One region of the Serratia sp. PL7 genome, then DNA from elsewhere that is predicted to be linked to it. Evidence: riboswitches for the same ligand, from Rfam matches in the RefSeq annotation. Region 1 holds a riboswitch; the other holds the start of a gene.

Region 1 (5,030 bases):
CGCAGCGCCTCGACGGTCGGGTAATCCGCCGGCATCGACAGCGCGCCGGTGCCCACCAGTTCGCGCACCTGCGCGAAGAAAAGAATATCGATCATGCGTTCACCTTAAAATCACCGGATTTGCCGCCGCTTTTCGCCAGCAGGCGCACCGGGCCGATCACCATGTCTTTCTGTACCGCTTTGCACATGTCATAGATGGTCAATGCCGCCACCGAGGCGGCGGTCAGCGCTTCCATCTCGACGCCGGTTTTGCCGGTCAGCCGGCAGCAGGTTTCGATGCGTACCCGGCTGTGCTCCGTTTGCGCCTCTAGCTGCACTTCGACTTTGCTCAACATCAGCGGGTGGCACAGCGGGATCAGTTCCCAGGTGCGTTTGGCCGCCTGAATGCCGGCGATGCGCGCCGTGGCGAACACGTCGCCCTTGTGATGGCTGCCGTCGACGATCATCGCCAGCGTGGCGGGCAACATCTCGACGAAGGCTTCGGCGCGCGCCTCGCGCACCGTTTCGGCCTTGGCGGATACGTCGACCATATGGGCTTCGCCGGCGGCGTTAATGTGGGTTAGCTGTGTCATGACTCAGGGCTTCTTCAAATGGGGCTGGAAGTTGCACGGGCGATGGCGCGCGTCCAACTGCTCTTCGATAATCCGCTCCCAGGCGGTGCGGCAGGCGCGGGTGGAGCCCGGCATGGCGAAAATCACCGTGCGGTTCGCCAGGCCGGCCAGCGCGCGCGACTGGATCGTCGCGGTGCCGATCTCTTCGTACGACACCATGCGGAACAGTTCGCCGAACCCTTCCACCTCTCTGTCGAACAGCGGCAACAGCGCTTCCGGCGTGTTGTCGCGCGCGGTAAAACCAGTGCCGCCGGTGATCAGCACCGCCTGCACGTTGTCATCGGCGATCCACGCGGAAACCCGTGCGCGGATCTGGTAAATGTCATCTTTGACGATGGCGCGATCCACCACCTGATGGCCGGCTTCCTGCGCCGCGTCCTGCAGATATTGGCCGGAGGTGTCTTCCGCCGCGCCGCGGCTGTCGGACACGGTCAGGATGGCGATATGCGCCGGAATAAACTCGCTGCTCGCATGGCTCATGGTTCAATAAGCTCCTATTGGCTGTCAGCCGCCGATAAACGACAGGTTCTGGGTGATCCCGCTGTTGCCCTGATGCAGGAAATGGGTCTGCTTCTTGCTCAGCAACCCACTCTGGATGCGCGCCTTCAGCGCATCGAGCTGGCCGTCGTCCGCCAGCAGATCGCGCAGAGGCACCCCCTGCTCGCCGAACAGACACAGGTGCAGATTGCCGATGGAAGAAACGCGCAGCCGGTTGCAGCTGGCGCAGAAATCTTTTTCATACGGCATGATAAGACCCACCTCACCCTGGTAGTCCGGGTGGCTGAACACCTGCGCCGGGCCGTCGCTGCGGCCGCGCGCCTGGCGCTGCCAGCCCTGCTGCTCCAACTGCCGGCGAATCACTTCGCCGGAAACGTGGTGTTTGCGAAACAGCTCGCCGCCCTCGCCGGTTTCCATCAGTTCGATAAAGCGCAGCTGGATCGGCCGATCCTTGATCCAGGCGAGAAAGGCGCCAAGTTGCTGGTGGTTGACGTCGCGCATCAGCACCGCGTTGACCTTGACCTTGCTGAAACCGGCGCTGAAGGCGGCGTCGATGCCGTCCATCACCTGGCGGAACTTGTCCTGGCCGGTGATGGCGTGAAACTGGCGGGGATCCAGGCTGTCGACGCTGACGTTGATCGCCGTCAGACCGGCGTCACGCCAGGCGGCGACGTCGCGCGCCAGACGGTAGCCGTTAGTGGTGACCGCCAGGGTACGGATGGCCGGGTTTTCCCGCACGGCGGCGATGATCTCGGTAAAATCGCGGCGCAGCGAAGGCTCGCCGCCGGTCAGGCGCACCTTTTCGGTGCCCAGTTCGGCAAACGCGCGGCTGACGCGGCGGATTTCATCCAGCGACAGGAAGCTTTTCGGGCTGCCGCTCGGCTTGTAGCCGTCGGGCAGACAATAGGTGCAACGAAAGTTGCACACGTCGGTGATCGACAAACGCAGGTAATAGAACTTGCGCTCATAAGCATCAATGAGTTGCGGTACCATAACACCTTTCCAAAGTCGGGAGATGCGAGCGTTTCCCCTCTGCACCCTGGTGGCTAACTTCGCCACGGCCCAGGCGCCATATCGTTCCGGATGAACAACGTAGGCGCAGGGGCTAGGAGTTTGATTTCTCTTCCCGCTACCTTGAGTAGCCGGAATGAAACCGTGGTTTTCAGCAGAATTCTAGCGCTAATCGGCAACGATAGCCAACGCGTTAATTCGCTATATAATTTTCTATACAGCGTTTTTAGACGCCGCCTATTCGGGTAAACCATGATAAACATCGCTTGCGTGGACGAATTGACCAGAATCACGCAAATGACACTCTTTATCGCGTTTTTATGCCGGATCCGCTACCTTATGCGGGCAGTTCAGACCCTTTGTAAGGAAATTTATGCGTAATCGTACCCTGGCCGATCTCGACCGCGTGGTGGCGTTGGGCGGCGGACACGGCCTGGGCCGTGTGATGTCGGCCCTGTCGTCCTTAGGCTCCCGCCTGACCGGCATCGTCACCACCACCGACAACGGCGGTTCCACCGGCCGCATCCGCCGTTCGGAAGGCGGCATTGCCTGGGGCGATACCCGCAACTGTCTCAACCAGCTGATCACCGAACCGAGCGTCGCCTCGGCGATGTTCGAATACCGTTTCAGCGGCAACGGCGAACTGGCCGGCCATAACCTGGGCAACCTGATGCTGAAAGCGCTGGATCACCTGAGCGTGCGCCCGCTGGAAGCGATCAATCTGGTGCGCAGCTTGCTGAAGGTGGACGCGGCGCTGATCCCGATGTCGGAGCAGCCGGTGGATTTGATGGCGCACGATCACGAAGGCAATCACGTTTACGGTGAAGTGAATGTCGATCAACTGGCCCACATGCCGCAGGAGCTGATGCTGTCGCCCCCGGTCAACGCCACGCGCGAAGCGCTGGACGCCATCGCACAGGCCGACGTGATCCTGATCGGGCCGGGCAGCTTCCTCACCAGCCTGATGCCACTGCTGCTGCTGGACGATCTCACCCAGGCGCTGCGCCGCAGCAGCGCCAGCATGATCTATATCGGCAACCTCGGCCGCGAGCTGAGCGTGGCCGCCGCGGCGCTGTCGTTAAAGGATAAGCTGACGCTGATGGAAGAGAAGATCGGCCGCCGGATGATCGATGCGCTGATCGTCGGCCCGGCGGTGGATGCCAGTGAAGTGCAGGATCGGGTGGTGATTCAGCAACCGCTGGAAGCGAGCGACATCCCCTACCGCCACGATCGCCAGCTGCTGCGCCAGGCGCTGGATCACGCGCTGGTGGAGCTGGCCGCGCGCCGCTGACCGAATTTAACCGTCTCGCCCGCGCAGCCAGGGATTATCGCTGGCTGGGGCGGGATGGCTGACCATATCGATATACAGATCTTCCACCTCTTTGCGCGCCCAGGGCGTGCGACGCAAAAACTTCAGGCTGGACTTGATGCTCGGATCGCTGCGGAAGCAGTTGATGCGAATGCGCGCGCCCAGTTCGGACCAACCGTAGTGATCCACCAGTTTATTCAGCAGTTGCTCCAGCGTTACGCCGTGCAGCGGGTCTTTAGACTGGTGTTGGCTCATGTTCGGTACTCTTCGTGGTCAAATCGGGCCGCACACCATAACAGCTTTGGCGCGGCCGACAAGGAATTTTGACGCCCACGGCGCGGGCGCCGTCCAACGGTCAGGAAATCGCGATGAACTGCTCGCGCAGCTGGTGGATTTCGTCGCGCAGCGCAGCCGCCTGCTCGAACTCCAGGTTTTGCGCGTGGGTGTACATCTGCGCTTCCAGATCGCGAATTTTCTGATCCAGCGCTTTCGGCGTGAGGTTCTGCAGCTGAGCGCCGCCCTCCACCGCCTTGCCCTTGCCTTTGCTCTTGGTGCGGTTGACCGGTTGGCCGATCTGCAGAATGTCGCCGATCTTCTTGTTCAGCCCCTGCGGCACGATGCCGTTGGCTTCGTTGTAGGCCTGCTGCTTGGCGCGGCGCCGCTCGGTTTCACCGATCGCCTTGGCCATCGAATCGGTGATGCGATCGCCATACAGGATCGCCTTGCCGTTCAGGTTACGCGCCGCGCGGCCGATGGTCTGGATCAGCGAACGCTCGGAACGCAGGAAGCCTTCCTTGTCGGCGTCCAGAATCGCCACCAGCGACACCTCAGGCATGTCGAGCCCCTCACGCAACAGGTTGATGCCCACCAGCACGTCGAACTCGCCCAGACGCAGGTCACGGATGATTTCGACCCGTTCCACGGTATCGATGTCCGAGTGCAGGTAGCGCACGCGCTCGCCATGCTCTTCCAGGTATTCGGTCAGGTCTTCCGCCATGCGTTTAGTCAGGGTGGTCACCAGCACGCGCTCGTTGATCGTCGCGCGCTTGCGGATCTCGGAGAGCAGATCGTCCACCTGGGTGGCGACCGGCCGCACTTCCACGATCGGATCCAGCAACCCGGTCGGCCGCACCACCTGATCGATCAGATCGCCGCCGGATTTCTCCAGCTCATATTTGCCCGGCGTCGCGGAAACATAGATGGTCTGCGGCGCCAGCGCCTCAAACTCCTCGAAGCGCAGCGGGCGGTTGTCCAGCGCCGACGGCAAACGGAAGCCGTACTCCACCAGCGTTTCCTTGCGCGCGCGGTCACCCTTGAACATCGCGCCGATCTGCGGAATGGTGACGTGGGATTCGTCGACCACCAGCAGGCCGTCCGCCGGCAGGTAGTCGAACAACGTCGGCGGCGGCTCGCCCTCGGCGCGCCCGGACAGATAGCGCGAGTAGTTTTCGATGCCCGAGCAGTAACCCAGCTCGTTCATCATCTCCAGATCGAACTGGGTGCGCTGCGTCAGGCGCTGCTCTTCCAGCAGCTTGCTGTTGGCCAGCAGCACCTTGCGGCGGTCCGCCAGATCAACCTTGATCTCTTCCATCGCCTGCATGA
Region 2 (5,030 bases), on a different contig from region 1:
AAAGAGTTCTTTCCCGAGAATGCGGTGGAATATTTTGTCTCCTACTACGATTACTACCAGCCAGAAGCCTATGTGCCTAGCTCCGATACCTTTATCGAGAAAGATGCCTCGGTCAACGAACATATCGAGCAGATGCGCCTGTCGGCCACCAAAGCGCTGCTGGAGCGGCGTGACGTAGTGGTGGTGGCTTCGGTTTCCGCGATCTACGGCCTGGGCGATCCGGATCTGTACCTGAAAATGATGTTGCACCTGACCAAGGGCATGATCATCGATCAGCGTTCGATCCTGCGCCGTCTGGCCGAGCTGCAATATACCCGCAACGATCAGGCCTTCCAGCGTGCCACCTTCCGCGTGCGTGGCGAAGTGATCGACATTTTCCCGGCAGAATCGGACGAGTTGGCGCTGCGCGTTGAGCTGTTCGACGAAGAGGTCGAACGCCTGTCGCTGTTCGATCCGCTAACCGGCCAGATTGAGCAGGTGGTGCCACGCTTTACCATTTACCCCAAATCTCACTACGTTACCCCGCGTGAACGTATCGTGCAGGCGATGGAAGAGATCAAGGTGGAACTGGCCCAGCGGCGTAAAGTGCTGCTGGAAAACAACAAGCTGTTGGAAGAACAGCGGTTGACGCAGCGTACCCAGTTCGATCTGGAAATGATGAACGAGCTGGGTTACTGCTCCGGTATCGAAAACTACTCGCGCTATCTTTCCGGGCGCGGTGAGGGCGAGCCACCGCCAACCCTGTTCGACTACCTGCCCGCAGACGGATTGCTGGTGGTGGATGAATCCCACGTCACCATCCCGCAGATCGGCGGTATGTTCAAAGGCGACCGCTCGCGTAAAGAGACGCTGGTGGAGTACGGCTTCCGTTTGCCTTCGGCGCTGGATAACCGGCCGATGCGTTTTGAAGAGTTTGCCGCTGCGGCACCGCAAACTATCTACGTGTCCGCCACGCCGGGCAAATATGAGCTGGAGAAATCCGGCGGCGATATTATCGATCAGGTGGTGCGCCCAACCGGCCTGCTGGATCCGATCGTCGAAGTGCGCCCGGTCACTACTCAGGTGGACGATCTGCTTTCCGAGATCCGCAAGCGCGTGGCCATCAACGAGCGCGTACTGGTCACCACGTTGACCAAGCGTATGGCAGAAGACCTGACGGAATACCTGGAAGAGCACGGGGAGCGGGTGCGTTATCTGCACTCGGACATCGATACGGTAGAACGTGTCGAAATCATCCGTGATTTGCGCCTGGGCGAGTTTGACGTGCTGGTGGGTATCAACCTGTTAAGGGAAGGCCTGGACATGCCAGAGGTATCGCTGGTGGCGATCCTGGACGCGGACAAGGAAGGGTTCCTGCGTTCTGAGCGCTCACTGATCCAGACCATTGGCCGAGCGGCGCGTAACCTCAACGGTAAAGCGATCCTGTATGGCGACAGGATCACCGACTCCATGGCCAAGGCGATCGGTGAAACCGAACGCCGCCGCGCCAAGCAGCAGGCGCATAACGAAGCCAACGGTATCGTACCTCAGGGCCTGAACAAGAAGGTTTCGGATATTCTGCAACTTGGGCAACCAAGCAGCCGTGGCAAGCACAAAGGGAAGGGTAAAGCGGCAGAGAGCGCGGCGCAATACAAACTGCTCACCCCCAAAGCGCTGGAGCAAAAAATCCAGGAATTGGAGGCACAGATGTATTCTCATGCGCAGAATCTGGAGTTCGAACAGGCCGCTGCGGTGCGTGATGAAATCCACCAACTGCGCGAGCAGTTTATCGCGCTATCATAGTGAACCCAAGGGGCGTGGTATGCGCGCCCCGGTAAATTTTCTTGCCGTATGCCCGTTTGCTGATTAAGGTGTGCGCCCCAAGTATTGAGATGAGTAGCCGCCATGACCGCAACCCCATCCAAAGACCCGTTACACGGCATTACGCTGGAGCAATTGCTGAACAAGCTGGTAGCCCAATATGGCTGGAACGGGCTGGCAGAGCGTATTCGCATTAACTGCTTCAGCAGCGATCCGAGCATCAAATCCAGCCTCAAGTTCTTGCGCCGCACCCCGTGGGCACGCAAGCAGGTGGAAGATCTCTACATCGACAGCGTTAGCGATAATCCTTGGCTCCGTGGTCAAGATTAATCGCGGCTAGCTAGCTGCACCAACGCGGTATCCAGCGCCTGGCGTAATAGCTGGCGATCGTGGCGATACGGGATATCGCTGGCTTCCAGCGGTTGTTGCACCACAATGCGATCCCGCATGGCGCTGGTATCCACCGCCGGGCCAACGATCACCGCGTCAATCATTTTACGGCCAATCTTTTCTTCCATCAGCGTCAGTTTGTCTTGCAGCGTCAGTGCGGCTGCGGCGACGCTCAGTTCGCGGCCCAGGTTACCGATATACACCATATTGGCGCTGCTGCGTCGCAGGGCCTGAGTCAGATCCTCAAGCAGCAACAGTGGCATCAGGCTGGTAAGAAAACTGCCTGGCCCGATCAGGATCAGATCGGCCTGCGCGATCGCCTCAACCGCTTCACGGGTGGCGTGTACCGGCGGGGAGAGCATCAGCTCTTGCGGCATGATCCTTAGCTGGTCGATATTCACTTCACCGTAGACCTGGTGCCCTTCATGATCGTGGGCCATCAGATCGACCGGCTGTTCCGACATCGGGATCAGCGCAGCGTCCACTTTCAGCAGGCTACGTACCAGATTGATCGCCTCCAACGGGCGTACGCTCAGGTGATCCAAGGCCTTTAGCATCAGGTTTCCCAGGTTATGCCCTGCCAACTCCCCGTTGCCGCTAAAACGGTATTCAAACATCGCCGAGGCGACGCTAGGCTCGGTAATCAGCTGATTGAGGCAATTACGGGTGTCACCCCAGGCAATGCCGCCTTCAGAACGGCGGATACGGCCGGTAGAACCGCCGTTATCGGTGGTGGTGACAATGCCGGTCAGGCGAGAACCCAACGAGGACAGTGAAGACATCACACGGCCAAGACCGTGACCACCACCTAATGCCACGACGCGATCAAGATCGGCCAGGGTACGGTTGCGCATAAAATTCCTTAACTCAGGGTAGGTAGACTGCCTGCATAAAGTAGCGGATTTGGCACAAAAACGCGATAAAGAGTGCGATTTGCGTGATTCTGGTCAATTCGCTGGCATAACGGTTGTTTATTATGGTTATCCAGACTTGAGAAGGTGAAAAAACGCTGTATACACAACTATATAGCGTTAATCCACATTGGCTATCGCGGCTGTTTAGCGCTAGAATTCTCAGGAAAACCACGGTTTCGTTCCGGCTACTTGAGGTAGCGGGGATGGGATCAAAACTCCTAGCCTTGGTACCTACGTTGTTCTTTGGAGCGATAGGGTATCTTGGCCGTGGCGAAGTCAGCCACCAGGGTGCAGAGTGGAAACGCTCGCATCTCCCGTATTTGGAAGGTGTTACAGGTGCCGCAACTTATTGATGCTTTTGAGCGCAATTTTTACTATTTGCGCCTATCGATCACCGACGTGTGTAACTTTCGTTGCACCTACTGTCTGCCGGATGGCTATAAACCGAGCGGCAGCCCCAAGGCCTTTCTCTCTCTGGATGAAATTCGGCGCGTCAGCCGTGCCTTTGCCGAACTGGGTACCGAAAAGGTCCGCCTGACCGGCGGTGAGCCTTCTTTACGCCGCGATTTTACCGACATCATTGCCGCCGTGCGCGAAAACCCGGCGATCCGAACCCTGGCTGTGACCACCAACGGCTATCGCCTGGCACGTGATGTTGCCAGTTGGCGTGATGCGGGCCTCACGGCGATTAACGTCAGCGTAGACAGCCTTGATGCGCGCCAGTTTCATGCCATCACCGGCCAGGACAAGTTCCGCCAGGTGATGGAGGGCATCGATGCCGCCTTTACCGCCGGTTACAGCAAGGTAAAGGTGAATGCGGTGCTGATGCGTGATGTCAATCACCAGCAACTGGGCAGCTTCCTTAACTGGATCAAGGATCGGCCAATCCAACTGCGGTTTATCGAACTGATGGAAACCGGTGATGGCAGCGATCTGTTCCGCAAGCACCATGTGTCTGGCGAAGTGATCCGCCTGCAGTTGGAGCAGCAGGGTTGGCAGCGCCAAGTTCGTGGCCGCAGTGATGGCCCGGCGCAGGTATTCAGCCACCCGGATTATCAGGGCGAGATAGGGCTGATCATGCCGTACGAAAAAGATTTCTGCGCCAGTTGCAACCGCCTGCGGGTTTCCGCCATTGGCAATCTGCATTTGTGCCTGTTTGGTGAGCAAGGGATTACCCTGCGCGATCTGCTGGCGGATGACGGCCAGTTGGAACAGCTGAAAATGCGCATTCAAAGCGGGCTGCAAACCAAAAAGCAGACCCACTTCCTGCATCAGGGCAATAGCGGTCTCACGCAGAACCTCTCGTTTATCGGCGGTTGATACGATTTCCTGTAGCAATGGGGAACGTCAGATGATGAATACCAGCTCGAACGGTCCCCCTCTCACTAAAGGAGAGGGTTAGGGTGAGGGGCCATCGACAATCAGGAGCACAACACACAATGAGCCAAACCAGCAGTGAATTTATTGCGGCAAAGATTGCCATTTTGACCGTTTCGGATCGCCGCACTGAAGCGGAAGATACCTCCGGGCAATATCTACAAGAAGCCGCGCAGGAAACCGGCCATCAGGTGGTGGCACGTGCCCTGGTCAAAGACAATATTTATCAGATCCGTGCGCAGGTTTCCGCATGGATTGCCAGCGATGACGTGCAGGCCGTGTTGATTAACGGCGGCACCGGCTTTACCTCCGGGGACAATACGCCAGAAGCGTTATTGCCGCTGTTTGACCGTGAAGTGGAAGGGTTTGGCGAACTGTTCCGCATGGTGTCATACGAAGAGATCGGCACCGCGACCATCCAGTCCCGCGCTTTGGCCGGTATTGCCAATCAGACGGTGATCTTCGCCATGCCGGGTTCCACCCGCGCCTGTCGCACCGCCTGGGAACGTATTATTGAAGAACAGTTGGACGCGCGCCATCGCCCGTGCA

Evidence for each region. A riboswitch is a leader RNA that binds a small molecule or an ion and turns the genes downstream of it on or off. The one in region 1 is predicted to bind molybdenum cofactor.
Region 2: it holds a riboswitch for molybdenum cofactor, as region 1 does, so the genes downstream of both, moaA (GTP 3',8-cyclase MoaA) here and moaA (GTP 3',8-cyclase MoaA) in region 1, are expected to answer to the same signal.

What each region holds. Positions count from the first base shown of each region.
Region 1 is NZ_CAMFLB010000001.1:2,544,065-2,549,094, forward strand. It holds gene moaD (molybdopterin synthase sulfur carrier subunit) at 1-95, opposite strand, end outside; gene moaC (cyclic pyranopterin monophosphate synthase MoaC) at 92-571, opposite strand; gene moaB (molybdenum cofactor biosynthesis protein B) at 575-1,090, opposite strand; gene moaA (GTP 3',8-cyclase MoaA) at 1,115-2,101, opposite strand; molybdenum cofactor riboswitch at 2,088-2,232, opposite strand; gene yvcK (uridine diphosphate-N-acetylglucosamine-binding protein YvcK) at 2,493-3,410, shown strand; gene N6G83_RS12360 (VF530 family DNA-binding protein) at 3,417-3,683, opposite strand; gene uvrB (excinuclease ABC subunit UvrB) at 3,784-5,030, opposite strand, start outside.
Region 2 is NZ_CAMFLB010000005.1:248,506-253,535, reverse strand. It holds gene uvrB (excinuclease ABC subunit UvrB) at 1-1,782, shown strand, start outside; gene N6G83_RS23480 (VF530 family DNA-binding protein) at 1,885-2,130, shown strand; gene yvcK (uridine diphosphate-N-acetylglucosamine-binding protein YvcK) at 2,127-3,044, opposite strand; molybdenum cofactor riboswitch at 3,308-3,450, shown strand; gene moaA (GTP 3',8-cyclase MoaA) at 3,441-4,424, shown strand; gene moaB (molybdenum cofactor biosynthesis protein B) at 4,544-5,030, shown strand, end outside.